2 regions of the Streptomyces sp. C1-1 genome follow, and region 2 is predicted to be linked to the other one. Evidence: riboswitches for the same ligand, from Rfam matches in the RefSeq annotation. Region 2 holds a riboswitch; the other holds the start of a gene.
The links. Region 2 has a riboswitch for glycine ahead of gcvT (glycine cleavage system aminomethyltransferase GcvT). Riboswitches for the same ligand answer to the same signal wherever they lie in the genome.
Positions count from the first base shown of each region.

Region 1: linked by a shared signal. The riboswitch ahead of gcvP (aminomethyl-transferring glycine dehydrogenase) and the one ahead of gcvT (glycine cleavage system aminomethyltransferase GcvT) in region 2 are both predicted to bind glycine.

Region 1 is NZ_CP189826.1:8,303,446-8,318,629, reverse strand. Features, by position in the region: gene ACQF4J_RS37815 (extracellular solute-binding protein) at 1-545, opposite strand, end outside; gene ACQF4J_RS37810 (DUF475 domain-containing protein) at 856-1,968, opposite strand; gene ACQF4J_RS37805 (NAD-binding protein) at 2,108-3,949, opposite strand; gene ACQF4J_RS37800 (amino acid transporter) at 4,353-6,305, shown strand; gene ACQF4J_RS37795 (hypothetical protein) at 6,403-6,921, shown strand; gene ACQF4J_RS37790 (TOBE domain-containing protein) at 7,009-7,404, shown strand; gene modA (molybdate ABC transporter substrate-binding protein) at 7,578-8,396, shown strand; gene ACQF4J_RS37780 (ABC transporter permease) at 8,393-9,334, shown strand; gene ACQF4J_RS37775 (ABC transporter ATP-binding protein) at 9,478-10,563, shown strand; gene ACQF4J_RS37770 (TOBE domain-containing protein) at 10,590-11,009, shown strand; gene gcvP (aminomethyl-transferring glycine dehydrogenase) at 11,057-13,942, opposite strand; glycine riboswitch at 14,119-14,213, opposite strand; gene ACQF4J_RS37760 (PRC-barrel domain-containing protein) at 14,326-14,703, shown strand; gene ACQF4J_RS37755 (DNA polymerase IV) at 14,722-15,184, opposite strand, start outside.
Region 2 is NZ_CP189826.1:3,501,809-3,516,992, reverse strand. Features, by position in the region: gene ACQF4J_RS15830 (McrC family protein) at 1-1,049, opposite strand, end outside; gene ACQF4J_RS15825 (AAA family ATPase) at 1,046-3,226, opposite strand; gene ACQF4J_RS15820 (L-serine ammonia-lyase) at 3,365-4,732, opposite strand; gene glyA (serine hydroxymethyltransferase) at 4,792-6,057, opposite strand; gene gcvH (glycine cleavage system protein GcvH) at 6,072-6,449, opposite strand; gene gcvT (glycine cleavage system aminomethyltransferase GcvT) at 6,569-7,687, opposite strand; glycine riboswitch at 7,747-7,854, opposite strand; glycine riboswitch at 7,855-7,959, opposite strand; gene ACQF4J_RS15800 (AAA family ATPase) at 8,137-8,805, shown strand; gene ACQF4J_RS15795 (enhanced serine sensitivity protein SseB) at 8,909-9,703, shown strand; gene ACQF4J_RS15790 (enhanced serine sensitivity protein SseB C-terminal domain-containing protein) at 9,837-10,601, shown strand; gene ACQF4J_RS15785 (ABC transporter permease) at 10,941-11,948, shown strand; gene ACQF4J_RS15780 (ABC transporter substrate-binding protein) at 12,017-13,807, shown strand; gene ACQF4J_RS15775 (ABC transporter permease) at 13,951-14,949, shown strand; gene ACQF4J_RS15770 (ABC transporter ATP-binding protein) at 14,946-15,184, shown strand, end outside.

The DNA of each region.
Region 1 (15,184 bases), 4.8 Mb from region 2:
TCGAGGAAGCCGCTCCAGGTGGTGGGCGGGGCGGTGATGCCGGCCTGCTTGAAGAGCGCCTTGTTGTACCAGAAGCCGATCATGCCGATGTCGAACGGGATGCCGTACGTCTTGTTGTCGAGGATGTACGCCTGCTTGGCGACGGAGAGCATGCCGTCGACCCACGGCTTGGTCCGGTCGGTGAGGTCCTCGACGAGCCCGGCGTCCACCTGCTGCTGGAGAACGCCGCCGCCCCAGGTGTGGAAGATGTCCGGGAGCTTCCCGGAGGCGGTCAGCGCCGTCATCTTCGACTTGTAGGCGTCGTTCTCCAGCTGCACGATCTTCACCTTGACCTTGGGGTTCTGCGCCTCGAACTTCTTGGCCAGACCCGCCCAGACGGTCTTGGTGGGTTCCGTGGTGGAGATGTTCCACCACTCGATCGTGGTCTTCCCGTCGGCCGACCCTCCGTCCGAGTCGCCGCCGCATCCGCTCAGAGCCGTCATGCCCAGACCGGCCGCGGCGGAGGCCGCCAGGAACCCGCGGCGGGACAGTGCCCGGTCGCCCATTTTGCGCTCCTTGGGGTAGGGACGGCGCGTCAACGACCGTCCGCTGGGACCGAAAGTTTCGGAGATGATCCAGAAAGCTTCGCTGTTGCCGCACCCTAGAGACAGCTCCTAAACGGTGGCAACCCCTTGAACGCGGTGAATCTGCGCGCGACGTCGCACAGCGGCGGCAGTGGGGGACTCAGGCTCGGTCCGGCAGGGGCGCGGATCCTCGCCCGTCACTTCCCGATCGGTCGAAACATTCGGCTCCGCACGCGAACATTACGGAGCCGATCAGGGCCGAGCCGATCAGGGCGGAGCCGATCAGGCGGTGCTAGCGCACGGAGACCGAGTCGGCCCGCTCCGCCTCGCTCTCGGCGGCGGCGAGCGCGCGGTTGCGGCGCACGGAGGACCAGAAGGACCAGGCGATCAGGACGACGCCGATGAGACCGGTGACGACCTCGTTGATCTGGTACTGGATGGTGACCATGAGGATCACGGCCAGGGCGCCGATCGCGTAGTGGGCGCCGTGCTCCAGGTAGACGTAGTCGTCCAGGGTGCCCTGGCGGACCAGGTAGACCGTCAGCGAACGGACGTACATGGCGCCGATGCCCAGGCCGAGCGCCATCAGCACGATGTCGTTGGTGATGGCGAACGCGCCGATCACGCCGTCGAAGGAGAAGGACGCGTCCAGGACCTCCAGGTAGAGGAACATGAAGAACGCGGCTCGGCCCACGAGGGTGCCCGCCGAGGGCTCGCGCTGCTCCCGCTCCCGCTCCTCCTCGTCCTCCAGCCTGTTCTCGAAGTAGCCGGACAGGCCGCCGACGACCAGGTAGGTGACCAGGCCCGCGATGCCGGAGACTAGGACGGTCTGCGCCTTGTCGGCGTGCGCGCCGCCGTGCTGGTGGGCGTGGGTGGCGAAGGTGAACGACGTGATCAGCAGGACGATCAGCGCGATGCAGACCGACAGCATGTCGACCTTGCCCAGCTTGGCCAGCGGGCGCTCGATCCAGCCCAGCCACTGGATGTCACGGTCCTCGAAGATGAAGTCCAGGAAGATCATCAGCAGGAACATGCCGCCGAACGCGGCGATCGCCGGGTGCGCGTCGGTCACCAGCTGCTCGTAGCGGTTCTTCTCCGTCAGCGCCAGGTGGACGGCGTCGTACGGGTTCAGCTTCGCGGTGACGGCGACGATGACGACCGGGAAGAGCAGCCGCATGCCGAAGACCGCGATGAGCACGCCGACGGTGAGGAAGATCGTCTGCCAGAAGGCGCTCATCTTCTTCAGGATCCCGGCGTTGACCACGGCGTTGTCGAACGACAGGGAGATCTCCAGCACGGCCAGGATCGCCACGATGCCGAACGCGGTCCAGCCTCCGTAGAGCACCCCTGCGGCCAGCCCGAGCACGGTGGCCGCGAACGCCCAACGGAAGGTCTTCAGCATCACCGGTCACCCAGTCCTCTCACCACGGCCGTGAACGTTCCGTACCGTCATCGGCGTTGTCTACCACGCCCGGCTGTCGTGCGGGTGTCCAGCCGGGAACCCGGCACACCGGCTTGTCGGGATCTTTGCGCTCGGCGGTCCGTCACGGACGAACGTCCGCCAGGAGGATGTCCAGGCCGCGTCGCGTGGTCGCGAGGACCACCCGGTCCCCCGCCCGCAGCAGGCGGCCCTGCTCAGGACGCCAGTCGAAACCGGTCCGATCGAAACGGGTCCCGGCCGGGGCATCCGCGGCCGCGGGCTGCGGAAGCGGCCCGCCGGCGGTGCCGACGGCCAGCACACGCCACTCGTTCTCCCGGAACGCCTCGTGCACCGAGCGCCCCTCCAGCTCCGGGTGCCCGGCCACGTCGACGCAGGTGAACAGCAGCGACCCGCGTTCCACCGGCATCACGCCCAGCACATGGCGGCCCATCATCGCGGCAGCGAACGAGGGCGCGGCCAGCGCGGAGACGCTCCGGCTCCGGGTCAGGGCATCCGGGTAGGAGGCGCGCAGGGTGCGCTGGACGGTGGCCGCGAACCCGTCGTCGTACAACCGTGTCACCACGCGCACCTCGGGGTCGGTCTCCCGCACCGCCATGACGATGTCGAGGTTGCGGCCGTCGTCGCGGGTGAGGACGAGCAGCGAGCGGCTGTGCCGGACCCGGGCCCGTTCGAGCACCCCGGGGATCGAGGCGTCGTCCAGGATCAGCGGGATGCCGAGTTCGCGCGCGAGGGCGATACCGCGGGCCCGCGGGTCGCACTCGATGGCCACGACCTGGTGTCCGGTGCCGTGCAGCCGGGCCAGCACCCGGGTGCCGACCATGCCGAGGCCGACCAGCACGATATGACCGTTCACGTCCTCGTCGGGGGGATGGCTCGCCGAGGCGGTGCGGAAGGCCTCGGTGGCGTTCATGGTCGAGGCGACCACGAGCGGCAGCACGGCCAAGCCGACGAAACCGGCGAGCAGTTGGAGCACACGGCGGGCGGGGGACTCCTCGGTGGCGGGGTCGCCCATGGTGAAGATGTCCAGCAGCGGCAAGTAGAAGTTCTTCCACCACGGATGTTCGTCCGTGAAGAGCGCGGTGGCGGTCGACAGGGCCACCACGACGGCTGCCAACGCCCCGTACACGGCCGCCAGTTGATGCGAGAGGAAGACCTTCCACGGCAGGTTCGCCAGGCGCGCCCGAAGCCACTTGCGCGGGCGGAAGTGCCGGACACGGATGGCCGGTTCGGCCGGATGCCGGCCGACCTCCTCCAGCATCAGCCGGCCGTGCGTACCCTGCCGCTGCCACGCGGTGCCGGTGTCGGGCAACAGCTGGGTGCCCTCCTCGCCGGGCGTCTCCGCGCTGTCCTGGCTGGCCGGGTCGTCCTGGTGGGCGCCGGACAGAACGGCCAGGGTGGCCAGGTCGGTGGCATGCGACGGGGTACCGGCGGGGCGTACGACGCCGCGGAAGACCCTGTCCTCGACCTGGAGGGTGTGTCCGCGGCCCAGCGCCGCGGCGGCCACGAGCTCCGGTACGGCGGTGTCGGCGTCGGAGAGCACCGTCGTGGAGGTGTCCTGCGCGATGTCCTCGCACAGTCCGGCCGCCCGGTCCAGCAGCCGCTCCAGATGACGGCCGCGCTCGCGGTCGAACATCCGGACGACCAGCCGGACGGAGGGGTTGACAGTGCGGGCCAGCAGAGCGGCGGTCATGTTGACCTGGTCGTCGCGGTAGGTGAGGGCGAGTGCCGCCGCCCGCTCCACGCCCGCCGCGCGCAGGGTGCGCTCGTCCGGGCGCGCGGAGACGTGCAGTTCGACCGGCGACTCCGGGTCGCGGTGCAGCTCGGCGACCTGGGCGCCGTGCTGGTCGCTCGCCGACGGCAGCACGACCGTGACGATCTCGCCGCACACGGCGTCCAGCTCGACGGCGAGCCGGTGCGCGAGCCCGTCGTCGCCGCAGATCACCATGTGCCGGGATCTCTGGCCGGGCTCCGTGCGGGCGGGATGAGTCGACGTCACATCAGACGAACGGCTCGGGCCCTCGGGCCTGTTCCGGCCGTGTACCTGACAGCGTCCAAGATTGCGTCAAGGACGCGCCAAGGGGGCGGAGCCACCCCGGCTCCCCGACGCCCCGGAGATGACGCTGGGTGTGCACCCTCGTCCCTCCCCCGTCCAGCCCATCCGGCCCCCGCAACGGCCGTGCGCTCCGGCCCGGCCGTGCGGACGGCTCTCACCAGGACGGTCTTAACGCAAGCTTGACGCCCTCGCCCCCCTCATCCGTGGGCCCGCACGTCACGCTCCGCTTACGCTGGTGCCGCCGTCCGCGTGATGGCCCCCACCACACGCCGAGCCGCACATCAGGAGCACGCCGATGGCCACCACCGAGCACCCACCCCCCAGTCGCCTGCGGGCCTGGATGCTGGAGGGCCTCTCCGACATGGGCAAGGGCGTCCAGCAGGCGCCGCACGCCCGGCCGGAACCGCCGCACAAGGGCCAGCGCTGGTACCGGGTGATGTGTCTGACCGGCGTCGACTACTTCTCGACTCTGGGCTACCAGCCGGGCATCGCGGCCCTCGCCGCCGGCCTGCTGTCCCCGGTGGCGACCGTCGTGCTCGTGATCGTCACGCTCGCCGGCGCGCTGCCCGTCTACCGCCGCGTCGCCGAGGAGAGCCCGCACGGCGAGGGCTCGATCGCCATGCTGGAACGTCTGCTGTCGTTCTGGAAGGGCAAGCTCTTCGTCCTGGCGCTGCTCGGCTTCGCGGCCACCGACTTCCTGATCACCATCACCCTCTCCGCCGCGGACGCGGCCACCCACATGGTCGAGAACCCGCACCTGACCAGCGCCTTGCACGGCCGGCAGATGCTGATCACGCTGGTCCTCGTCGCCCTGCTCGGCGCGGTCTTCCTCAAGGGCTTCCTGGAGGCGATCGGCGTCGCGGTGGCCCTGGTGGTGGCCTACCTCAGCCTCAACGCGGTCGTCGTCGCCGTCGGCCTGTGGCACGTGGTCACCGCGGGGCACGTCGTCACCGACTGGACGAGCGCCCTGACGGCCGAGCACGGCAACGTCTTCGCCATGATCGGCGTGGCCCTGCTGGTCTTCCCCAAACTCGCGCTGGGCCTGTCCGGCTTCGAGACCGGCGTGGCCGTCATGCCGCACGTCCAGGGCGACCCCGGCGACACCGAGGACAACCCCAAGGGCCGCATCCGCGACACGAAGAAGCTCCTCACGACCGCCGCCCTGATCATGAGCGTCTTCCTGATCGTCACGAGCTTCATCACCACCGTGCTGATCCCCGAGAAGGAGTTCAAGCCCGGCGGCCAGGCCAACGGACGCGCCCTCGCCTACCTCGCCCACGAGTACCTGGGCAACGCCTTCGGCACGGTCTACGACGTCTCCACCATCGCCATCCTGTGGTTCGCGGGCGCCTCCGCGATGGCCGGCCTGCTCAACCTGATGCCGCGCTACCTGCCCCGCTACGGCATGGCCCCGCACTGGGCCCGCGCGGTGCGCCCGATGGTCATCGTCTTCACCCTGATCGCCTTCCTGGTCACCTGGATCTTCGACGCGAACGTCGACGCCCAGGGCGGCGCCTACGCCACCGGCGTCCTGGTGCTCATGTCGTCCGCGGGAATCGCGGTGACCATCGCCGCCCGCCGCGCGGGGCAGCGCGGCTGGACGATCGGCTTCGGCGTCGTCTCGGCGGTCCTGCTCTACGTCACCGGCGCCAACGTCGTCGAACGCCCCGACGGCGTCAAGATCGGCGCCTGCTTCATCGCCGGCATCATCCTGGTCTCCCTGCTGTCCCGGCTGGCCCGCGCCTTCGAACTGCGGGTCACCGAAGTCCAGCTGGACGGGATGGCGGAACGATTCATCCGGGACATCGCGAGCCGGCGGATACGGTTCATCGCCAATGAGCCCGATCAGCGGGACAAGGCCGAGTACCGCGACAAGATCGAGCAGATCCGCGCCGACAACGACATGCCCGAGGCGGAGGACTTCGTCTTCGTCGAGGTCACGGTCACCGACCCCTCCGAGTTCGAGGCCGGTCTCACGGTGCGCGGCGAGGTCCTGCACAACCGCTACCGCGTACTGACCCTGGAGTCCTCCTCCATCCCCAACGCCCTGGCCGCGCTCCTCCTCCACGTCCGCGACACCACGGGCTGCATCCCGCACATCTACTTCGAGTGGACCGAGGGCACCCCCTTCGCGAACTTCCTGCGCTTCTTCCTCTTCGGCCAGGGCGAGGTCGCCCCGGTCACCCGGGAGGTCCTGCGCGAGGCGGAACCGGACCGCGCCCGCCGGCCGCGCGTGCACACCGGCTGAGGCACGGCGTCAGAATCGCGTCAAGACCGGCCCTCCCGCCGTCAGGACCCCGTCAAGGCCCGTCGTCCTCGCACGCGCCCCGGCCTACGGTCTCGATATGCGAGGCAGCGGACCGCAGAGCCCGGCCGACGACCGCCACTGGCGTGGCAGCGCACGGCTGGCCGGGTGCTGCGCGGTCGTCTTCTGCGCCATGGCCGAACTGGTCGACTGGGACGCCCGGACCCTGACGCCCCTGCGCGCACTGGTCTGGCTCGCCCTCTCCCTCGCGGTCTTCACGGTCCTGCTTCCGCCACACGTCACAGCGGGCGCGGGCCGCCTCACGGCACGCGGCCCCCTGCACCGGCGGACGATCCACACGGACGCCCTCGTGACGGTGACGCAGTACGGCGGCGTCTCCTCCCACCTGGTGCTCAGGGACGTCCACGGCCACCGGCTGGAACTCGACCCCCGGGTCCTGATCGCCAACCCCGTGCTGTGGCACGAACTGGACACGGGAGCGCGCCGCTCGCTGCAACGGGGCACGCTGCACCAGGGGTTCGACGTCCTCCGGCGCCTCGGCCACCGCATCGACGACGAGACCGTACGGGCGGTCCTCAGGGAGTCGGGGCTTTCCTGATCCGTCCGACCCCGCATGTCGACGCGCAGCACGACAGGGGCACCCGAGCCGTCCGCCGAGACCCCTTCCCGGCCCTATCGTGACCGCATGCAGAGCTACACGATCGGCCAGGCAGCACGGCTGCTCGGCGTCAGCCCGGACACCGCACGCCGTTGGGCCGACGCCGGCCGGGTCGCGACCCACCGCGACGAGGGCGGACGCCGGCTCATCGACGGCCGGGCACTGGCGGCCTTCTCCGTCGAACTCGCCAAGGCAGGCAGCACCGAGGACGAAGCCCCGTACACCTCGGTCCGCAACGCCTTTCCCGGGATCGTCACCGCGATCAAGCTCGGGGACGTCGCCGCCCAGGTCGAGATCCAGGCCGGCCCGCACCGCCTGGTCTCCCTCCTGACCCGCGAGGCGGTGGAGGAACTGGGTCTGGAGGTAGGCATGGAGGCCACGGCCCGTGTGAAGTCGACCAACGTCCACATCGACCGCACCTGACCCGTCCGCCCCCCTCGTCCCGTACGAACGCACATGCGCACCCACAGCGCCCATCGGGCCAGCTCATGCGAACCGACAGGAGACTTACGCCTCGCATATGCGCCAGTATGATCGACGCATGGGAGGGGCCCGACGGGCTCCTCCAGGAGGCAACCGAGGGAGTGCACCCCGTGATGACCCGTTCCGCGCGCCGGACCCGCCGGACCCTGCAGGCGGCCGGCGCTGGAGCCGCCGCGCTGCTGGCCCTGACCGCCTGCTCGTCCTCCGACTCGCACGACACGAAGTCCGCCCCCGCGCCGTCCGAGTCGGCGAAGCTGTCCGGCACGGTCACCGTCTTCGCCGCCGCCTCCCTCCAGGAGAGCTTCACGACCCTGGGCAAGGAGTTCGAGAAGGAACACCCCGGCACGAAGGTCACCTTCAACTTCGGCGGCAGCGACACCCTCGCGGCGAGCATCACGGGCGGCGCCCCGGCCGACGTCTTCGCCGCCGCCAGCCCCAAGACGATGGCGATCGTGACGGACAAGAAGGACGCGGTCGGCGCCCCGGCCACCTTCGTCCGCAACCAGCTGGAGATCGCCACGCTGCCGGGCAACCCCGACAAGGTCTCCTCCCTGAAGGACCTCACCAGGTCGGGCCTGAAAGTCGTCCTGTGCGACAAGACGGTGCCCTGCGGCGCCGCGGCTCAGAAGGCCCTCGACGCGAGCAAGCTGAAGCTCACCCCGGTCTCCTACGAACAGGACGTCAAGAGCGCCCTGACGAAGGTCGAACTGAAGGAGGCCGACGCGTCCGTCGTCTACAAGACGGACGTGAAGGCCGCCGGTGACAAGGTGGAGGGCGTGGAATTCCCCGAGTCCGCCAACGCCATCAACGACTACCCGATCGCCCTGCTCAAGGACGCGCCGAACGCCGCCGCGGCCCAGGCCTTCATCCAGCTGGTCAAGTCCGCCGAGGGCCAGAAGGTCCTGAGCGGGGCCGGGTTCCTCAAGCCATGACCTCCGGCGACGAGCCCGACGCCGCGGCCGACACCCTTGAGGGCGGCCCGCGGCCCGGCCGTGTCCGCAAGACCTTCCGGCGCGAAGACCGCCAGGGCGAGACCGGCTCCCGCCCGCGCAGGCCGCGCGGGCGGACGTCGTACGGGCGCCGGCCGCGGGGACGCGGGGTCCCGCTGCCCCTCCTGCTCCCCGCCCTGCTCGGACTGGCCTTCCTCCTCCTGCCGCTGCTCGCCCTCCTCGTCCGGGCTCCCTGGAGCACCCTCCCCGACCAGCTGACCAGCGCCGAGGTGTGGCAGGCGCTGCGGCTGTCCCTGGTGTGCGCCACCTCGGCGACACTGGTGTGCCTGGTCATCGGCGTCCCGTTGGCCTGGCTGCTGGCCCGCACCGACTTTCCCGGCCGCCGTCTGGTACGGGCCCTGGTGACCCTGCCCCTCGTCCTGCCCCCGGTCGTCGGCGGCGTCGCCCTCCTCCTCGCCCTCGGCCGCAACGGCATCGTCGGCCAGTGGCTGGACTCGTGGTTCGGCATCACGCTCCCCTTCACCACGACCGGCGTCGTGGTCGCCGAGACCTTCGTGGCGCTGCCGTTCCTCGTCATCAGCGTCGAGGGCACCCTGCGCGCGGCTGACCCCCGTTACGAGGAGGCCGCCACCACCCTGGGCGCCTCCCGCTTCACCGCGTTCCGCCGCGTCACGCTGCCCCTCATCGCCCCCGGCATCGCCGCGGGCGCCGTCCTGGCCTGGGCGAGGGCACTGGGCGAGTTCGGCGCGACGATCACCTTCGCGGGCAACTTCCCCGGCCGCACCCAGACGATGCCCCTGGCGGTCTATCTGGCCCTCCAGAACAACCCGGAGGCGGCCATCGCCCTCAGCCTGGTACTCCTGATCGTCTCGATCGCGGTACTGGCAGGCCTACGAGACCGCTGGATGACAACCTCGTGACTGCGAACCCGGCCGATCCCGAAGCCCGCCCGACCCCGAACCCTGCCGGACCCGAGGGCCGTCTGATGCCGAACTCCCACCCCGCAGCCGCCGAGGGCGCTCAGCCCGCACAGGGGCCACCCGCACCCGAAGACGAAACCGTCATGGCTGGTGCGAGTGGGAAGCCCATCCCGGCCGAAGGGTGGGCAGAACCCGCCCTGGACGCCCGCCTCCAGGTGACCCACCCCCACTTCCGCCTGGACATCACCCTCGCCGCGGCCCCCGGCGACGTCCTCGCCCTCCTCGGCCCCAACGGAGCCGGCAAGACCACCGCCCTGCGCGCCCTCGCCGGCCTCACCCCCCTCACCGACGGCCACCTCCGCCTCGACGGCACCGACCTGACCCGTACACCCCCCGAGAACCGCCCCGTCGGCGTCGTCTTCCAGGACTACCTCCTCTTCCCCCACCTCACCGCCCTGGACAACGTCGCCTTCGGCCCGCGCTGTCAGGGCGCCTCGAAGGCCGAGTCCCGGGCCCGCGCCACCGAGTGGCTGACCCGCATGGGCCTGGCGGACCACCTCACCGCCAGACCCCGCCGCCTCTCCGGCGGCCAGGCCCAGCGCGTGGCCCTCGCCCGCGCCCTCGCCACCAACCCCCGTCTGCTCCTCCTCGACGAACCCCTCGCCGCCCTCGACGCCCGCACCCGCCTCGACGTACGCGCTCAACTCCGCCGTCACCTGGCGGAGTTCGAGGCCGTGGCCGTACTCGTCACACACGACCCGCTGGACGCGATGGTGCTGGCCGACCGGCTGGTGGTCGTCGAGCACGGCGAGGTCGTCCAGGAGGGCACGCCCTCCGACATCGCCCGTCACCCCCGTACGGACTACATCGCCAGGCTGGTCGGCCTGAACCTCTACAAGGGCCGGGCCGAAGGCCACACCGTCCACGTCGACACCGGCCCCGCCATCACCACCACCGAGAACCTGTCCGGCCCGGTCTTCGTCGCGTTCCCGCCCAGCGCCGTCACCCTCTTCCGCGACCCGCCCACCGGCTCCAGCGCCCGCAACCACTGGCGCTGCGAGGTGGCCGGTCTGGAGACCCACGGCGACCAGATCCGCGCCGACCTCACCGGCGAACTCCCGCTGGCCGCCGACCTCACCACGGTCGCCGCGGCCGAACTCGACCTGCACCCCGGCTCTGTGGTCTGGGCGACGGTCAAGGCGACGCAGACGCACGCATACCCGGCATGACGGGCCCCCGGCCCTAGGGTTTGCCCATGACCCTGAGCATCCGCAACCAGATCCCCGGCACGGTCACCGCCGTCACCCCCGGCGAGGTGATGGCGACCGTCAAGGTGCGCCTCACCGGCGGCCAGGACATCACCGCGGCGATCACCCGGGAGTCCGTCGAGGACCTCGGCCTCACCGAAGGCACCGCAGTGCGCGCCCTGGTGAAGTCGACCGAGATCTCCCTGGCCACCGCCCCGGTCGCGGGCCTGTCCATCCGCAACCAACTGCCCGGGACGGTCACCGGCATCGCGACCGGCGGCGCCATGGCCTTGGTCAAGATGGCAATCCAGGGCGCCGAGCTGACGTCCGCGATCACCACGGACGCCGCGCAGGACCTCGGTCTGGCGGCCGGCGCATCGGTCGTCGCCCTGATCAAGTCGACGGAGATCTCCCTCGCCACGGCCTGACGGAAAAGGGCCCCACCGAAGCGGGGCCCTCCTCCAAGCCTGCCGGCTCAGTCCTCGTACGCGTCCAGCGGCGGGCAGGAGCAGACGAGGTTGCGGTCGCCGTATGCCTGGTCGATCCGGCGCACCGGCGGCCAGTACTTGTCGGCGGCCGAGACCCCGCCCGGGAAGACGGCCTCCGCACGCGAGTAGGCGTGCTCCCACTCCCCGCCCAGCGCGGCGGCGGTGTGCGGGGCGCCCCGCAGCGGGTTGTCGTCCGCCGGCCACTCGCCCGCGGCGACCTTCTCGATCTCGGCGCGAATGGCGATCATCGCCTCGCAGAACCGGTCGAGCTCACCGATGTCCTCGGACTCGGTCGGCTCGATCATCAGCGTGCCGGCCACCGGGAACGACATCGTCGGCGCGTGGAACCCGTAGTCGATGAGCCGCTTGGCGACATCGTCCACGCTCACGCCGGTCGCCTTGGTCAGCGGTCGCAGATCGATGATGCACTCGTGCGCGACCAGCCCGCCGGGACCGGTGTAGAGCACCGGGTAGTGGGGCTCGAGCCGCTTGGCGATGTAGTTGGCGGAGAGCACGGCCACCTGCGTGGCCCGCTTCAGCCCCTCGCCGCCCATGAGCCGGACGTAGGCCCACGAGATCGGCAGGATGCCCGCCGAGCCCCAGGGCGCCGCGGAGATCGGACCGACGCCCGTCTCCGGCCCGGCGGCCGGCTGCAGCGGGTGGTTGGGCAGGTACGGCGCCAGGTGCGCGCGCACGCCGACCGGGCCGACGCCCGGACCGCCGCCGCCGTGCGGGATGCAGAAGGTCTTGTGCAGGTTGAGGTGCGAGACGTCACCGCCGAAGTGGCCCGGCTTGGCGAGGCCCACGAGCGCGTTGAGGTTGGCGCCGTCGACGTACACCTGCCCGCCGGCGTCGTGCACCTGCGCGCAGATGTCCGCGACGTGCTCCTCGAACACACCGTGCGTCGACGGGTAGGTGATCATCAGCACCGCCAGCTCGTCGCGGTACTGCTCGATCTTCGCCCGCAGGTCCTCGACGTCGATCTCGCCGTCCTCGGCGGTCTTGACGACGACGACCTTCATGCCCGCCATGACGGCGCTGGCCGCGTTCGTGCCGTGCGCGGACGACGGGATGAGGCAGACGGTCCGCTGCGCGTCCCCGTTGGCCCGGTGGTACCCGCGTACGGCGAGGAGACCGGCCAGCTCGCCCTGCGACCCGGCGTTGGGCTGCAGCGACACCTTGTCGTACCCGGTGACCTCGGCCAGCCGCTCCTCCAGCTCGCGGATGAGCGTCAGGTAGCCCTGGGCCTGCTCGGCGGGCGCGAAGGGGTGCAGCTGCCCGAACTCGGGCCAGGTGACCGGCTCCATCTCGGTCGTCGCGTTGAGCTTCATGGTGCACGAGCCCAGCGGGATCATGCCGCGGTCGAGCGCGTAGTCCCGGTCGGCGAGCCGGCGCAGGTAGCGCAGCATCGCGGTCTCGGAGCGGTGCTGCTGGAAGACGGGGTGGGTGAGGATGTCGTCGTCGCGCAGCAGGTCCTGCGGCAGGGCCTCCTCGACGACGGCGTCCAGCGCCTCGATGTCGCCCTTGACCCCGAACGCGCTCCACACGGCGCTCAGCTGGGCCCGGCCGGTGGTCTCGTCGCACGCCATGGAGACGTGGTCGGCGTCGACGAGCCGCAGGTTGACGCCGTTGTCCCGCGCCGCGGCGACGATCTCGGCCGCCTGTCCGGGGACGCGCGTGGTCAGGGTGTCGAAGTAGGAGCCGTGCACGACCTCGACCCCGCCGGCCCGCAGCCCCTCGGCCAGGATGGCGGCGTACCGGTGGGTGCGCCGCGCGATGCCCTTCAGGCCCTGCGGTCCGTGGTAGACGGCGTACATGCCGGCCATGACGGCGAGCAGCACCTGGGCCGTACAGATGTTGCTGGTGGCCTTCTCGCGGCGGATGTGCTGCTCACGGGTCTGCAGCGCCAGCCGGTACGCCTTGTGCCCGTCCGCGTCCACGGACACGCCGACGAGCCGCCCGGGCAGGCTGCGCGCGAACTTCTCCTGTACGGCCATGTAGCCGGCGTGCGGCCCGCCGAAGCCCATCGGCACACCGAACCGCTGCGTCGTACCGACGGCGATGTCCGCGCCGAGCTCCCCGGGCGACTTCAGCAGCGTCAGCGCGAGCAGGTCGGCGGCCACGGTGACGAGCGCGCCGAGCTCGTGCGCCTGGTCGATGACCCGCTTGATGTCGCTCACCGCACCGGAGGCGCCGGGGTACTGCACCAGTACGCCGTTGATCTCGCGCCCGGCGAGGTCGGCCGGGATGCCGTCACGCAGGTCGGCGACGACGACCTCCACGCCCGCCGGCTCGGCGCGGGTCTCGATGACCGCGATGGTCTGCGGCAGCGCGTCCGCGTCGACGAGGAAGAGGCCCTTCTTGTTCTTCCCCATACGGCGGGAGAGCGCCACGGCCTCCGCGGCCGCCGTCCCCTCGTCGAGCAGGGAGGCACCGGAGGTGGGCAGTCCGGTGAGGTCGGCCACCACGGTCTGGAAGTTGAGCAGGGCCTCCAGCCGGCCCTGCGAGATCTCCGGCTGGTACGGCGTGTAGGCCGTGTACCAGGCCGGGTTCTCCATCACGTTCCGCAGGATGACCGGCGGGGTGAAGGTGCCGTAGTAGCCGAGGCCGATCATGGAGCCGAGGACCTGGTTGCGGTCGGCGAGCGAACGCAGCTCGGCGAGCACCTCGGCCTCGGTCCGGGCGCCCGGCAGGTCGAGCGCGTCGGCGTTCTTGATCACGTCCGGTACCGCGGCGGCGGTCAGCTCGTCCAGCGAGCCGTACCCGACCTGCGCGAGCATCTTCGCCCGCGCCTCGTGGTCGGGGCCGATGTGGCGCTGCTCGAAGGGGATTCCCTGTTCGAGCTCGGAGAGCGGAATGCGGTGGGCGGTCATTGCGGAGGCCTCCTGGTCTGACGCGACCTTCGAGGGGCACCACGGCGCGGGTACCCGAACGGCCTCCCCCTCTGTCATCTCAACCTGAGAGCTTCACCGGACCGCCCGGAGGCGCCCGGTTTTCACCGTCGGTGAGAGCGGAAGCCGTCGACACCCGCCCTGCTTTCCAGAGTGACCTCGTCCGTGCGGTACGTGAGCCTGAGAGATTCCGGGGAGGATTTGCTCCTTCGGCGCCTCCGGGTTCTCCGGAGGACTCTCCCGCACGGGGTCAGCAGCCAGTGTCAGCCTACCAGCGGGCACAACACAGGCGTCTTCGAGTGGCCGCCCGTCCCGTTGTGCTCTTTTGTAGTGCTAAGGACGAGTTGCGAGCAAGAGGAGGGCACGTGCAGACCGACATCGATCCGCGCAACCTGATCGGCCGCAAGGCGTTCGACCGCAACGGCACCAAGATCGGTACCGTCGACGAGGTCTACCTCGACGACGCGACCGGTGTGCCGGAGTGGGCGGCGATACGCACCGGCCTGTTCTCCCGCGACGCCTTCGTCCCCCTGGAACCCAGCGAGCTGATCGAAGGCACCCTCCACATCCCCTTCGAGCGCTCCCTGATCAAGGACGCGCCCGACTTCGGTGTGGGCCGCCACCTCTCGCCCGAGCAGGAACTGCAGCTCTACCACCACTACGGCCTGGACGTGGCGCCCCCACCCCCCTTCCCGGACCGTACCTTCGGCAAGCTGGCGGGAACGGAGGACGCGGACGCCTAGAGCCCACCCCTTGTCCGGTCACGCACCGACCCCCTCCGCGGAGACGCCCGCCGCCCCCTCGACCAACGGCAGCGGTTCTGCCGGTTCCAGGTCAGGATCGTCGACCCGGAACGTGCGCACCCGCCCCGGCTCCGACCCGGGTGTCTCGAAGCGCACGGTCACCCGGCCCAGCCCGCTCCCCTGCACCCATCCGTGCCCGAACTCGGCGTGCCGCACGTCGTGCCCAGCGGGCCACCGCCGCTCGACGACCACCTGCCGCTCCTCGACCGGCTCCTGGTCCCCCTCCTCCGCCACCTGCTCGGCCGCTCCTTCCCCGGCCGCCTGGGCGAACAGATCCTCCTGCGTGTAGTCGGCCAGCCCGCTCACCCCGACGCCCAGCAACCGCACACCCCCCGTCGTGTCCACGGAGTCCAGCAACCGTGCGGCGGACTCCCGCACCACCGCCGGATCGTCGGTCGGCCCCCGCAGCGTCTCCGACCGG
Region 2 (15,184 bases):
CCGGACGGAAGGCCCAGGGCAGTGCAGTAGGACAGCAGTTGATAGAGGTGCTCGGTGGGAGGCGCGGGTTCGTGGCGGACGGCGTACTTGGCGTCGACGACGGAGAGCGTGCGGCCGGACCGGTAGAGCACCAGGTCGGGGCGGAGCCGCACATGGCCGGCCAGGTCGAGGCGATGGTGCTGTTCCTGCGCTGCGCACCGCACCCCGTGGCGGGCGAGGGCGTCACCCAGAGTCGAGGTGAGAAACCGTTCGAAGACGGTCGGCATGTCGAGCACGAAGCCGTCGGCGGTGACGGGTTCGCCGCCCTCGAGCCGCACGGAGCGGCCCGACAGCAGCAGTTCGGCGAGCCTGAGAGCCGGCACATAGCGGGAATTCAGCCGGTTCGGTGTCCATCCGGGCAGGGGCTCGCCCGGGCGCGGCGGCTGCACGGCGTCGAGGTGGTGGGCGAGGTGCCGCAGGGCGACGTCGGTGTGTCGGGGTAGGCCCGGCAGTCTGGCGGCGAGATGCAGTGCCGCGAGGAGAATCCGGTTCTCGGCGATGTCCGGGGTGTGGTCGTCGTAGCGGATGGAGACCGGTAGGGGCATCCCGAAGCGGCGCAGCTGGCCCGCTGTGCGGATCTGGCCCCGGACCAAGGGCGCTTCCTCCTCCACTGTGCGGTAGCCGTGCAGCACTCCGGCCTCCAGGGTGCGGCGGGCGATCCGGACGAGCAGTTCTGCGACGGCGGGCAGCAGGTCCTCTGACTCGGCCCCCGTGACGGCCTCGCGGAGCCAGGGGTCGGAGGGGGAGTGACAGAGCAGAAAGAGCAGGTTGCCCACGGGGAGTTTGGGGCGCAGCAGCAGCTGGACGGCGCCCCCGGACGGGGTACGCAGTCTTACCAGGCCGGCCTTCTGGTTGCCGCTCACCCGCCAACGGCCGCCGACAGCCGGACTCAACCGCACCAGCCCCGGCACGGTGAGCAGTGCGGCGATCTGGTCACCGGTCAGCTCGCGCACCGTGCCGGGGCCCGCTTCGGGCACGGCGAGGTGCAGCAAGTCGGTGCCGGGCGTCATCGCTCCTCCAGCGCGGCGCGCAGGGCGGGCAGACCGTACTCCTCCTCGACCTCGATACCGGTGCCGTAGAGCTGGTCCTCGAGCAGGGGCAGGATCTGGGTGCGCCAGACGAGGTCGAGCCCCTCCGGCCGGACCACGGCCGGCTTCATCAGATAGGACGGCCCGATGGCCCGGTCGGCATCACCCAGCCGGGCGTTGAGCGCGTCCAGCAGCCGGGCGGGGGTGTCCGGCAGGGCGCGGGCCTGTAGCCAGCGTGCCAGGAGCCCGGCGATCGGAGGCCTGTCGGGCGAGAGGCGTCGGAAGGCGAAGCGTCGGCGCATCGCCGCGTCGACCAGCGCGATCGACCGGTCGGCGGTGTTCATCGTGCCGATGACGAGCAGATTGCCGGGCAAGTGGAAGGGGTCGTGCGGGCTGTACTGGGTCGTGACCGGTTCCTCGCGGTACTCCAGCAGGAAATACAGCTCGCCGAAGACCTTCGCCGCATTGGCGCGGTTGATCTCGTCGATGATCAGCACATACGGATTTGCCGGGTCCTTCCTGGCCCGTTCGGCCAGCAGCTTCAGCGGACCCGGCTGCACCTCGAAAACCACCGAGCCGTTCTCGCCCTTGAGCGGGCGGAAGCCCTCGAAGAAGTCCTCGTAGGTGTACGAGGGGTGGAACTGCACGAGCTCCACCCGGTCGGGGCCGGCCAGGTGCCGGGCCAGAGCTCGTGCCAGGTAGGTCTTTCCAGTGCCGGGCGGCCCATGGAAGATCAACTGACGCTGTTCTTGGAGCTGCTCGGCGGTCTCCTTCAGCCATTCCTGCGGCATCAGTAGCTGCGAGGCCAACTCCGCCGTTATCGGTGGCAGTTCAAGCGGTTTGGTGACGTCGGCCTCCAGCAGAGGCTCGGCGACGACGTCCTCCAGACCGGCGCGTTCGGCGAGTTCGGCCGTCACACTGCTGATGTCGTACACCGTGGGCGGTCGCGTCAGCCGTGCCTGTACTGCCTCCGGGAGTTCCGCTCGGGGCAGAGGTCGCCCGGCAGTGGCCCACTGGACGGGGCGGCGGCGGGCGTTGTGCGGGCTCTCCGAGGCGTCGTACCACGCCGCCCCCTGGACGGTGCCCACGTGCACCTCTTCCGGGGTGACCGTGACCACGAGGTCACCGGGCTGCATGACGGTCAGGAAGACATGCAACTGGTACACGGCCTGCCCACGGGCCTGGACCGTGGCGTCCGGCGTGGATTCCGCGACCAAGCGCTGAATCTCGGGCTTGCCGACGCCGGCGGGGATCTCAGGTACCTCCAGCCAGGACACCGAGCAGTAGCCCTGTTCGAGCCAGGTGGGGATCAGATTGTGCCCGTCCACGTTGTATCCACGCACCAGCCACCCGCGCTGCCCGTGCTCGACGGGGCCGCGCCGCCAACGGCCCACCCACGGCTCCTCGTAGAGGTCGACCGGTCCTCCGGCCTGCTCCTGAAGGGCCCTGCTGAGAGTGAGCAGATCCCGGTCGTCGTCGCCGGTGCGCTCGCGGAGTTCGTCCCCGAACGCCTTCAGGATCGACTGTTTGTGAAAGACGCTGGCGATGGGCTGGAAGTCGTCCGGGAAGAGCAGGTGCAGCAGTACGTGGATCTGCGCCCGCCCCTTCTTGTGCCCGGCGGCCTCCTGCACGGCGAAGCACTCGGCTCGGAACCGCCAAGGGTCGTGAAGGACTGATGCGCGCTCGGCAGGCGGCATTCCGGCGAGCCGCTCCACCAGCAGCACCAGAATCTGGAACTGTGCCCACCGGTAGTTCAGGAACCCCTGGCCGCCGTGAATGAAGCCCCTGAGAGCCGGCGCCAGGTCTGTCGGGATCGTGATGGGCCGTCCGGCCCAGGACAGCACCTCGCTGAGGATCTCCCGCTTCTTGGGTATTCCGATCTGCTCGGGCACCAGCGGCGCCATGTTCACGAAAAGCAGCTCGGCCGCGAGCGCGATCGTCTCGTCCGGCGCGGCGTCCAGCTGGCGGCGCAGCTTGACGACGAACGTGTCCGCGGATTCGTCCGGGCGGTCAACGAAGCGGGCGCGCAGGTCGGCGGCCGTCTGTTCGGTCCACGCCCGCAGTTCCCGCGCGAAGGCGGACTGTCCGCTGAGCAACCCGTCCCGGAAGACGCGCTGTACGGCGGCCACCACCCTTGCGCCGTCGGACTGTTCTGCCACCGACACCACCCCCAGTGCTCGAAGTGTTCACCCTAGAAGGGGCTGCAGCACGACGTCACTTGTGGTGTCGGGTCGGTCCGTTTCGGGGAGAGCGGGCTGATGGGAGCTGCGGTCGGGAAGCCGACGAGGATCGGGGCCTCAGCACTCGATGATGTTCACGGCGAGGCCGCCGCGGGCCGTCTCCTTGTACTTGACGCTCATGTCGGCCCCGGTGTCCTTCATGGTCTTGATGACCTTGTCGAGGGAGACCTTGTGGGAGCCGTCGCCGCGCATGGCCATCCTGGCCGCCGTGACCGCCTTCACCGCGGCCATGCCGTTGCGCTCGATGCACGGGATCTGGACCAGGCCGCCGACCGGGTCGCAGGTCAGGCCCAGGTTGTGCTCCATGCCGATCTCGGCCGCGTTCTCGACCTGTTCCGGCGAGCCGCCCAGGACCTCCGCCAGCGCGCCCGCCGCCATGGAGCAGGCCGAGCCGACCTCGCCCTGGCAGCCGACCTCGGCGCCGGAGATGGAGGCGTTCTCCTTGAAGAGCATGCCGATGGCGCCGGCGGCGAGCAGGAAGCGGACCACGCCGTCCTCGTCCGCGCCGGGTACGAAGTTGATGTAGTAGTGCAGGACGGCGGGGATGATGCCGGCCGCGCCGTTCGTCGGGGCGGTGACCACGCGGCCGCCCGCCGCGTTCTCCTCGTTCACCGCCATCGCGTAGAGCGTGATCCACTCCATCGCGTGCGCCAACGCATCGCCCTCGGCGCGCAGTTGACGCGCCGACATCGACGCCCGGCGCCGGACCCGCAGGCCACCGGGCAGGATGCCCTCCCTGGACATGCCGCGGGACACGCACGCCTGCATGACCCGCCAGATCTCCAGCAGCCCGGCCCGTATCTCCTCCTCGGTGCGCCAGGCCTTCTCGTTCTCCAGCATCAGCGCGGAGATCGACAGCCCGGTCTCCTCGGTCAGCCGCAGCAACTCGTCGCCGGTGCGGAAGGGGTACTTCAGCACGGTGTCGTCGAGCCTGATGCGGTCCGCGCCCACCGCGTCCTCGTCGACGACGAAGCCGCCGCCCACCGAGTAGTACGTCTTCGACAGCAGCTCGGTGCCGGAGGCGTCGAACGCCCACACCGTCATGCCGTTCGCGTGGTACGGGAGCGCCTTGCGGCGGTGCAGCACGAGATCGTCGTCGAAGGAGAAGCGGATCTCGTGCTCGCCGAGCAGCTTCAGCAGCCCCGCGGCCCTGATCGACTCCACACGCTCGTCCGCCGTCTCCACGTCCACCGTCCGCGGCGAGGCGCCCTCCAGGCCGAGGAGCACCGCCTTGGGCGTGCCGTGCCCGTGCCCGGTCGCGCCGAGCGAGCCGTACAGCTCGCAGCGCACCGAGGCGACCGAGGGCAGCAGGCCCTCGTTGCGCAGACGGCGGGCGAACATGCGCGCCGCCCGCATCGGGCCGACCGTGTGGGAGCTGGACGGGCCGATGCCGATCGAGAACAGGTCGAAGACCGAGATGGCCACGGGAACTCCTCAGTGCGGGGGTGATGGGGCACCCGGCTCGCGGGTGCCCCACCGGGGACTTACTTGTTCAGGCCGGGGTACAGCGGGTGCTTGTCGGCCAGGGCCTCGACCCGGGCCTTCAGGGCCGCCGCGTCGTACGACGGCTTCAGCGCCTCGGCGATCACGTCGGCGACCTCGGCGAAGTCCTCCGCCGTGAAGCCGCGGGTCGCCAGCGCCGGCGTACCGATCCGCAGCCCCGACGTCACCATCGGCGGGCGCGGGTCGTTGGGGACCGCGTTGCGGTTGACCGTGATGCCGATGGCGTGCAGCCGGTCCTCGGCCTGCTGCCCGTCCAGCTCGGACTCGCGCAGGTCGACCAGGAGCAGGTGCACGTCCGTGCCGCCGGACAGGACGTTCACCCCGGCCTCGCGGGCGTCGGCGGCCGTCAGGCGCTCGGCGAGGATGCGGGCACCGTCCACGGTACGCCGCTGGCGCTCCTTGAACTCCTCGCCAGCGGCGACCTTGAAGGACACCGCCTTCGCCGCGATCACGTGCTCCAGCGGACCGCCCTGGAAACCGGGGAAGACCGAGGAGTTCAGCTTCTTCGCGAAGTCGGTGCCGCGCGCGAGGATGATGCCGCCGCGCGGGCCGCCGAGCGTCTTGTGCGTGGTGGAGGTGACGACGTCCGCGTACGGCACCGGGTTGGGGTGCAGCCCCGCCGCGACCAGGCCCGCGAAGTGCGCCATGTCGACCCACAGGTACGCCTCGACCTCGTCGGCGATCCGGCGGAACTCGGCGAAGTCCAGCTGCCGCGGGTACGCCGACCAGCCCGCGATGATCACCTTCGGGCGGTGCTCCTTGGCCAGCCGCTCCACCTCGTCCATGTCGACCAGGCCGGCGTCGTCGACGTGGTACGCGACCACGTCGAACTGCTTGCCGGAGAAGTTCAGCCGCATCCCGTGGGTGAGGTGCCCGCCGTGGGCCAGGTCCAGACCCAGGATGGTGTCGCCGGGCTGGGCCAGCGCGAACAGGGCCGCCTGGTTGGCGGAGGCACCGGAGTGCGGCTGGACGTTGGCGTACGCGGCGCCGAACAGCTCCTTCAGCCGGTCGATGGCGATCTGCTCGGCGACGTCGACGTGCTCGCAGCCGCCGTAGTAGCGCCGGCCGGGGTAGCCCTCGGCGTACTTGTTGGTCAGGACCGAGCCCTGGGCCTCCATGACCGCCAGCGGAGCGAAGTTCTCCGAGGCGATCATCTCGAGGGTGGACTGCTGGCGCCCGAGTTCGGCGTCGACCGCGGCCGCGATCTCCGGGTCGAGCTCGTGCAGGGACGTGTTCAGGACAGACATGCGTCTACGGCTCCTCAGCCGGCGTTCTGGGCGGTGTACTCGTCGGCGGAGAGCAGGTCGGACGGCTCCTCGGTGACCCGCACCTTGAACAGCCAGCCGCCCTCGAAGGGGGCCGAGTTGACCAGGGACGGGTCGTTCACCACGTCCTCGTTGATCTCGGTGACCTCACCGGTGACGGGGGAGTACAGGTCGCTGACCGACTTGGTCGACTCCAGCTCGCCGCAGGTCTCGCCCGCGGTCACGGCGGAGCCCACCTCGGGAAGCTGGGCGTAGACGACGTCGCCGAGGGCGTTGGCCGCGAACTCGGTGATGCCGACCGTCGAGACGCCGTCCTCGGCGGCCGACAGCCACTCGTGCTCCTTGCTGTAGCGCAGCTGCTGGGGGTTGCTCATGGCCTGAATTCTCCTGTACGCGCGGGAGTGCTGGTGAATGGGGGACTGCTGGAAACGCGAGTGAGCAGGGCGGATGTGCTCGGCGTCACGTCCGTGCGGGAAGCCGCCCGCTCCAGTGTCTACTTCTGCCGCTTGTAGAAGGGCAGGGCCACGACCTCGTACGGTTCGTGGCTGCCCCGGATGTCCACGCCGACCCCGGGCGTGCCCGGCGCCGCGTGCGCCGCGTCGACGTACGCCATCGCGATCGGCTTGCCCAGCGTGGGGGAGGGGGCGCCGGAGGTGACCTCGCCGATCACCTCGCCGCCGGCGACGACCGGGTATCCGGCCCGCGGCACCCGGCGGCCCTCGGCGACCAGGCCCACCAGGACGCGCGGCGGGTTCTCCCGCGACCGCGCGGCGGCCGCCTCCAGGGCCTCGCGGCCCACGAAGTCGCCCTCCTTGTCGAACTTCACCACCCGGCCGAGGCCGGCGTCGAAGGGCGTCAGCGCCGTGCTCAGCTCGTGCCCGTACAGCGGCATGCCCGCCTCCAGGCGCAGCGTGTCCCGGCAGGACAGCCCGCAGGGGACGAGCCCGGCGCCCTCGCCGGCCTTGGTCAGCGCCTGCCACAGCTCGACGGCGTGTTCCGGCCGCACGAAGAGCTCGAAGCCGTCCTCGCCGGTGTAGCCGGTGCGCGCGATGAGCGCGGGGACACCGGCGACCGTGCCGGGCAGGCCGGCGTAGTACTTCAGGCCGTCGAGGTCGGCGTCGGTGAGGGAGGCGAGGATGCCGGGCGACTCCGGCCCCTGCACGGCGAGCAGCGCGTAGGCGTCCCGGTCGTCGCGCACCTCGGCGTCGAAGCCGGCGGCCCGCTCGGTGAGGGCGTCCAGGACCACCTGGGCGTTGGAGGCGTTGGCGACGACCATGTACTCGGTCTCGGCGAGCCGGTAGACGATCAGGTCGTCCAGGATGCCGCCGTCGGCCCGGCAGATCATGGTGTAGCGGGCGCGGCCCACGCCGACCGAGGCGATGTTGCCCACCAGGGCGTGGTTCAGCAGGGCGGCCGCCTCGGGGCCGGTCACGGTGATCTCACCCATGTGGGAGAGGTCGAAGAGGCCCGCCTTCGTCCGCACGGCGAGGTGCTCGTCGCGCTCGGAGCCGTAGCGCAGCGGCATGTCCCAGCCGGCGAAGTCGGTCATCGTCGCGCCCAGCGAGCGATGCAGTGCATCGAGCGCGGTACGGCGGATTTCGGTACTGCTCATCGGACGGTCGTCTCCCAGGGCGTTGAACATGACGACGAGGTCATGACGGGCGAGGTCGTTCCTCCCCATCTGTCATCGGAACCTGAGAGGTTCGCCATGACCGCGGAGGGCATGGCTTGCACCGTGGGTGGGACCGCCGAGGACGGCGGCCCGCTTTTCAGATGTGCCTCGCCCGCGCGGTAACGGGGCCTGAGAGATTCAAGGGAGGGACTTGCTCCTTCGGCGCCCCAGCGACGCGAGCGTGCTGCCGGGGACTCTCCCGCGCGGATTCAAACGGCCGGTATGCAGTTGGCGCGCACATCATTGCACGCCCCGCCCGGCCCGTGGCAGGCCGCATCTGTAACAGGCCTGTGGCGGGAAAAGAACCGAACCGCGAGACATCCTGCATTACCTTCCCTTTACAAACAGTGGGGAGAAGCTTTCCTGACCCCGCAGGAAGGACGATCACGGTGAACAGGACCACGGTGTACGCCACGACTTCGGCGGTCGCGCTGCCCGAGCAGTCCGCGGCCCCGGCCCGAGAGCGGTGCGGCCGGGGCCCGGCGCCGGTCGTCCGCGACCTCCGTGACCGCTCGGGCCGCAGCCCGCACGCGCTGCTCTTCGGCCCCCGTGACGTCGTCGTGGTCACCGGCCTGCCCGGCAGTGGCAAGTCCACGCTGATGAGGCGCGCGGTGCGGGGCATACGCGTCGACTCCCAGGACACCCGGGACCGCTGGGAGGCCCGTGCCCCCCGCCTCCTGCCGTACGCGCTCTACCGCCCCCTGGTCCGCCTCGCCCACTTCGCCGGCCTGCGCCGCGCCCTGCGCCGCGGCGAGGGCGTCGTCGTGCACGACTGCGGCACCCAGGCCTGGGTCCGCGACTGGCTGGCCCGCGAGGCCCGCCGCCGGGACGGCGCCCTGCACCTGCTGCTCCTGGACGTCACCCCGCGCACCGCGCTGGAGGGCCAGCGCGAGCGCGGCCGGGGCGTCTCCCGCTACGCCTTCCTGCGCCACCGCACCGCGGCCGCCCGCCTCATCCGCTCCGTCGAACGCGGCGACCTGCCCACCGGTGTCACCTCGGCCCACCTCCTGGACCGCCCCGCGGCGGACACCCTCACCAGAATCACCTTCACCACCTGACCCGGTGTCACCGGCAGCCCGTGCGCGGGGAGGGGGCGGTGTCGGTGGTACCCGCTAGCCTTGCCAGCCTCAGCAGTGGTTCTCAGCAGGCGGTCGTAGACAGATGGACTTCCCAGCGGATCTCCCCGCGGACTTTCCCACGCAGGCACACCCCCATCCGCACGGCGGTTGGCCCGGCAACGAGCTGGAGGAGGTGCTGTCGGCCTCCCTCGGCGTCCCCTCCGCCGGTGGCCGGATCATCGAGGTCCTGGGCCGCAGTTACCTGTGGATCCCGCTGCCCAACGGCGGCGGCCCGGACAGCGGCCCCGTCGACCTGCCCACGGTGGAGATCGAGGGCCAGGCCTATGTCCCGGTCTTCAGCTCCGAGGAACAGTTCCGGCAGGTCGTCGGCAGCCACATGGCGTACACCATCGCCCCGGCCGTCGACTTCGCCCGCGGCCTGCCCCCGCAGGTGGGCCTCGTCGTCAACCCCGACGGCGTGGTCGGCATCCCCCTGCCGCCCGCCGGGGTCGCCGAGCTGTGCCGCGTGGGCCGCACCCCCCTCGACGGCCCGGCCTCCGGCGGCCGGGTCAAGCTCTACGAACCGGACTGGCAGGACGACCCGATCGACTTCCTGGCCGCGGCCTCGGCGGAGTTCGCGGAGACCGGCGTGGTCGTCACGGCCCGCCGCTGCCTCGCGGCCGTGGAGACGGCCGACCCGGTGATGTTCGTCGGCGTGGAACTCTCCCAGCGGGAAGGCGACCTCAGGGCCCTGCCGCTGCAGGCCCTGGAGAGAGCCGTGACCCGGATCCCCACCCAGTGGCCGGTGAACCTGGTCCTCCTCGACGTCACCGACGACCCGGTGGCGGTGTGGATGAGGGACCACGTGCGGCCTTTCTACATCAGGGACCACCTCTAGACGCCGGGCGGCGACGCCGTACGCACCACAGGTTCCGAGCCACCGGGCGCTTAAGCTGTCACTCAATGCGGGGCAACTTCTCGAAGGGGCGGTACGACAGGTGAGCGCGAGCCTCAGCGGCAGCGTCGAGCACATGCTGCGCCAGGTGACGCCCGGGCGCTACGACGCCTACGAGGCACTCCTCCGCGCCCTCGCGACGTCCGGCTCGGGTCAGATCTGGATGCTCCTGTGGCACGGCCAGGCCGGTTCGCCGGACGCCCAGTACGGAAACATGGAGGTCGACGGCTACGGCTACGCCCCCTGCGTCACCTCGGCCCAGGAACTGAGCGCCAGCGGCTGGAACCGGTCGTACGAGGTGGTGGACGGCTACGACGTGGCCCGCACCCTCTACCCCGACCACTTCGGCCTCTGGCTCAACCCGCACGCCCCCGGCGGCGGCGTCGGCATCCCCTGGCTGGATCTGCGCCGTATCGCCACCGGCCTGGAGCGCCAGCCGGCCGGCCCGCTGCGGCTGTCGGAGCCGGCCGTCGAGATCCCGCAGTTCTACGCCCTCCTCACGCAGAACGCCCACCGCACCCCCGCCGTACGCTCCCTGCGCCGCGCGTGGGTGCAGCCGGCGCTCGGCGCGCCGTACCTCGCCATCGGCCTGGACGTGTACGACACCAGCCCCGGTGCCGTCGACTCCGTCCGCGCGATGATGCAGCAGTCCGTGGGCGCCGTACCCGACGGGCTGCCGGTGTCGACCGTGGCGATGTCCGACGACCACGACCCGGTCGCGCTGTGGATGCGTGCGAGCGCCCGCCCCTTCTACGACCGCGAGGCACACGCCCCGGCGGCCGCCCCCGCCCAGGCGCCCGTGGCGGGCTACGGCTACCCGCCGGTGCGGGGTGGGTACTGAGCGTCCGCTCCGGGCGACACGTACTGAGACGCGCGCCTTTGGTTCAGACCGGAGGAGACGTTCTTCGCGCGTAGATACCGCCGACTGATCCGGTTGTAAACTAAATGTCCGAAAAAATTCCCGTCCGGCCCCCGTTACCCACTGTCCGGATAACGGAACCCATCAGCCCGCATCACGTTTGCGCATCCATTCACCGCCAAGTCTGGCAACAGATCGCCAAAGCGTTGAAGACTCCCGCTCCAGGGGACTTCGTCCCCGTGTACTACGGCTGATCACGCCGCCACAGCGGCAAGTGCGGGCCGGCCACCGCCGGTTGAATCGAAGAGGGGTCCCTGCCAGATGACGGCACCATTGCACGAGCCGACTGCGGAAGCGGCCCCGAGCGCGGCCGAGGAAGCAGCGGTTGCCACAGCCGGCGCCAAGGCCGTTCAGGGCCGTTCCCTGGGCCGGATCGCCTGGGAGCGCCTCAAGCGGGACAAGCTCGCCCTGTCGGGCGGCGTCGTCGTGCTCCTCCTCATCCTGGTCGCGCTGTTCGCCCCCCTGATCGCCCACGCCTACGGTCAGGACCCCGACGCCTACCACGAGAGCCTGATCGACCCCCTGTTCAGCACCCCCAAGGGATCTCTGGGCGGTGTCAGCGGGGAGCACTGGCTCGGTGTCGAGCCGGTCAACGGCCGCGACATCTTCGCCCGCGTCCTCTACGGCGCCCGGATCTCGCTCCTCGTCGGCTTCCTGTCCGCGATCGTCGCCGTCGTCCTCGGCACGATCCTGGGCATCCTGGCCGGCTTCTTCGGCGGCTGGGTCGACTCGGTCATCAGCCGTGTCATGGACGGCCTGCTGGCCTTCCCGCAGCTGCTGTTCATCATCGCGCTGGTCTCCGTCATGCCCAACGACATGCTGGGGCTGACCGGGTCCAACGTCCGTGTGTTCGTGATGATCCTGGTCATCGGCTTCTTCGGCTGGCCCTACATCGGGCGAGTGGTGCGCGGCCAGACCCTCTCGATGCGTGAGCGGGAGTACGTCGAGGCGGCACGGTCCCTGGGAGCCGGGCGGTTCTACATCCTGTTCAAGGAACTGCTGCCCAACCTCGTCGCGCCGATCATCGTCTACACGACGATGATGATCCCGACCAACATCCTCACCGAGGCGGCACTCAGCTTCCTGGGTGTGGGCGTCAAGCCGCCCACGTCCTCGTGGGGACAGATGCTGTCGACCGCGATCGACTACTACGACTCGGACCCCATGTACATGATCGTCCCGGGCGTAGCGATCTTCATCACCGTTCTGGCCTTCAACCTGTTCGGTGACGGCGTGCGGGACGCGCTGGACCCGAAGGGCTCCCGTTGACCGCCCCACCGCAAGCGTCCCGTGGCACCAGCACGGGGTCTCTCATCAAATCCGGAGGATCCGAGATCGTGACTACCCAACGCACCTCAGGGCGGCGCAAGCAGGCGTTGGCCGCTGCTGCCGCGGTCGCCGGGCTGCTGACCTTGGCAGCGTGCGGCGGCGGCAACGACAAGGGGGGCTCGTCGTCCGGCGCGGCCGGCTTCGACGCCGCGAACAACAAGGTCGCCCAGGCCGATCAGGTCAAGAAGGGCGGCACCCTGAAGTACGTCAGCACCCAGGACGCCGACTTCTGGGACACCACGCGTGGCTACTACGGCTTCATGTGGGACTTCGCTCGCTACTACAGCCGTCAGCTGCTCACCTACAAGACGGCGCCGGGCGCCGAGGGTGCCAAGCTCACCCCGGACCTCGCCACCGACATGGGCCAGGTCTCGTCCGACGGCAAGACCTACACCTTCCACCTGCGTGACGGCGTCACGTGGGAGGACGGCAAGGCCATCACCTCGCAGGACATCAAGTACGGCATCGAGCGCGTCTGGGCGCAGGACGTGCTGTCCGGCGGCCCGATCTACCTGCAGCAGATGCTGGACCCGAACAACACCTACAAGGGTCCCTACAAGGACACCTCGAAGGACAAGCTCGGCCTGAAGGCGATCTCCACGCCCGACGCGAAGACGATCGTCTTCCACCTGCCCAAGGCGAACTCGGACTTCCCCGAGGTCCTCGCCATGGTCACGGCGTCCCCGATCCGCCAGGACAAGGACACCAAGGCCAAGTACACGCTGCACCCCTTCTCCTCCGGCCCGTACAAGTTCCAGTCGTACAGCCCGGGCAAGGGTCTCGTGCTGGTCCGCAACACCAACTGGAAGGCGTCCTCGGACCCGGTCCGCAAGGCGTACCCGGACAAGATCACGCTGGACATCTCGTCCAACCAGAACGACTCCGACCAGCGTCTGATCAACGGCGACTACGACATCGACGCCAGCCAGACGGGCCTCGGCCCGCAGGCCCGCCAGATCGCCCTGAAGCAGCACAAGGGCAACCTGGACAACCCGGTCTCCGGCTTCATCCGCTACGCGGTCTTCCCGCAGACGGTCAAGCCGTTCGACAACATCCACTGCCGCAAGGCCGTGATCTACGCCGCCGACCACGTGTCGCTGCAGACCGCGCGTGGTGGCCCGGTCGCCGGTGGCCTCATCGGCACCAACATGCTCCCGCCGTCGGTCGCGGGCTCCGAGGGCCAGAAGTACGACCCGTACGGCATCTCCGGCGCCAACAAGAACGGCAACGCCGACCTGGCCAAGAAGGAGCTGAAGGCCTGCGGCAAGCCGACCGGCTTCAGCACCACCATCGCCGTCCGCAACAACAAGGCGCAGGAGGTGGCCACGGCCACGTCCCTGCAGGCCGCGCTGAAGAAGGTCGGCATCAACGCCGACATCTACCAGTACGACGGTTCGCAGAGCTCCGGCATCATCGGCGCCCCGGCGAACGTGGCGAAGAAGAAGCTCGGCATCATCATCATGGGCTGGGGTCCTGACTTCCCGACCGTCCAGGGCTACGGCATCCCGCTGTGGAGCAGCCACTACATCCTGCAGAGCGGTAACAACAACTTCGCCATGATCAAGGACAAGACGATCGACGGCCTGTTCGACCAGTACATCGGTACGCAGGACGAGGCGAAGAAGACCCAGATCGCCACGGACATCAACCACAAGGTGAGCGAGGGCGCGTACTACCTGCCCTTCACCTTCGAGCGGCTGCTGAACTTCCGCTCCTCGCGGATCGGCAACCTCTACACGTCGAACGCCTTCAGCGGCTACTACGACTTCGTCAACATCGGTCTGAAGTCCACGAAGTAAACCCGGCACACCCGCCGAACGGCACGAAAGGCAGGTGAAGGCCGGCGCGGCGGGACCGTGAGCCACCGGATGTCCCCCACAGCCCAAAAGGCGTGGGTGGTACCCCATCCGGTGGCCCGCGGTCCCGCGGCGGGCCGTTAGCTGTGCTCGCTTACCTCATCAGGCGGCTCTTCGCCGCCGCAGTGATGCTGGTGGTCATCATCCTGGTGGTCTTCTGCATCTTCTTCCTCGTCCCCAAGTGGGCGGGCGTGGACATCGCCTCAAGTTTCGTGGGCAAGCAGGCCGACCCGGCGTCGGTGGCAGCGGTGCGCGAGAAGCTGGGACTGAGCGACCCGATCTTCGTTCAGGTCTGGCACTTCTTCAAGGGCATCTTCGTCGGCCGCACCTACTCGGGCGGCGGCGACATCACCCACTGCGCCGCGCCCTGCTTCGGCTACTCCTTCCGTACCGAGCAGGACGTCTGGCCCGTGCTCACCGACCGCTTCCCGGTGACCCTGGGTCTGGCGCTCGGTGCGGCCGTGCTGTGGCTGGTCTTCGGTGTCGCGGCCGGTGTGCTCTCCGCGCTCAAGCGGGGCACCCTGTGGGACCGCGGCGCGATGGTCATCGCGCTCGGCGGTGTGTCCCTGCCGATCTACTTCACCGGTCTGCTGTCGCTGGCGATCTTCAGCTACGGCCTCGGCTGGATCGACGGCAAGTACGTGCCCCTCACCGAAAGCTTCACCGGCTGGCTGGGCGGCATGATCCTGCCGTGGGTCACCCTCGCGTTCCTGTACGCGGCGATGTACGCCCGGATCACCCGCGCCACCATGCTGGAGGTCCTCGGCGAGGACTACATCCGCACGGCGCGCGCGAAGGGCCTCAAGGAGCAGGTCGTCATCAGCAAGCACGCCATGCGCTCCACGATGACGCCCATCCTCACCATGCTCGGCATGGACCTCGGCGCCCTCATCGGCGGCGCGATCCTGACCGAGACGACGTTCAGCCTGCCCGGCCTCGGCCAGGCGGTGCTCAACGCCATCAAGACCCAGGACCTGCCCATCATCCTGGGCGTCACCCTGATCACTTCTCTCGCGGTGCTGATCGCCAACCTCGTGGTGGACGTCCTGTACGCCGTGATCGACCCCCGAGTGAGGCTCGCATGACGGAACTGAGCAAGAGCGGAGCGGCCGTGGGCGAGCCCACGAGCACCTCGCCCGCCCCGACGTCCTTCCTGGAAGTGCGCGACCTGAAGGTGCACTTCCCGACCGACGACGGCCTGGTGAAGTCCGTCGACGGGCTCTCCTTCAAGCTGGAGAAGGGCAAGACCCTCGGCATCGTGGGCGAGTCCGGTTCCGGCAAGTCGGTGACCTCGCTCGGCATCATGGGCCTGCACACCGC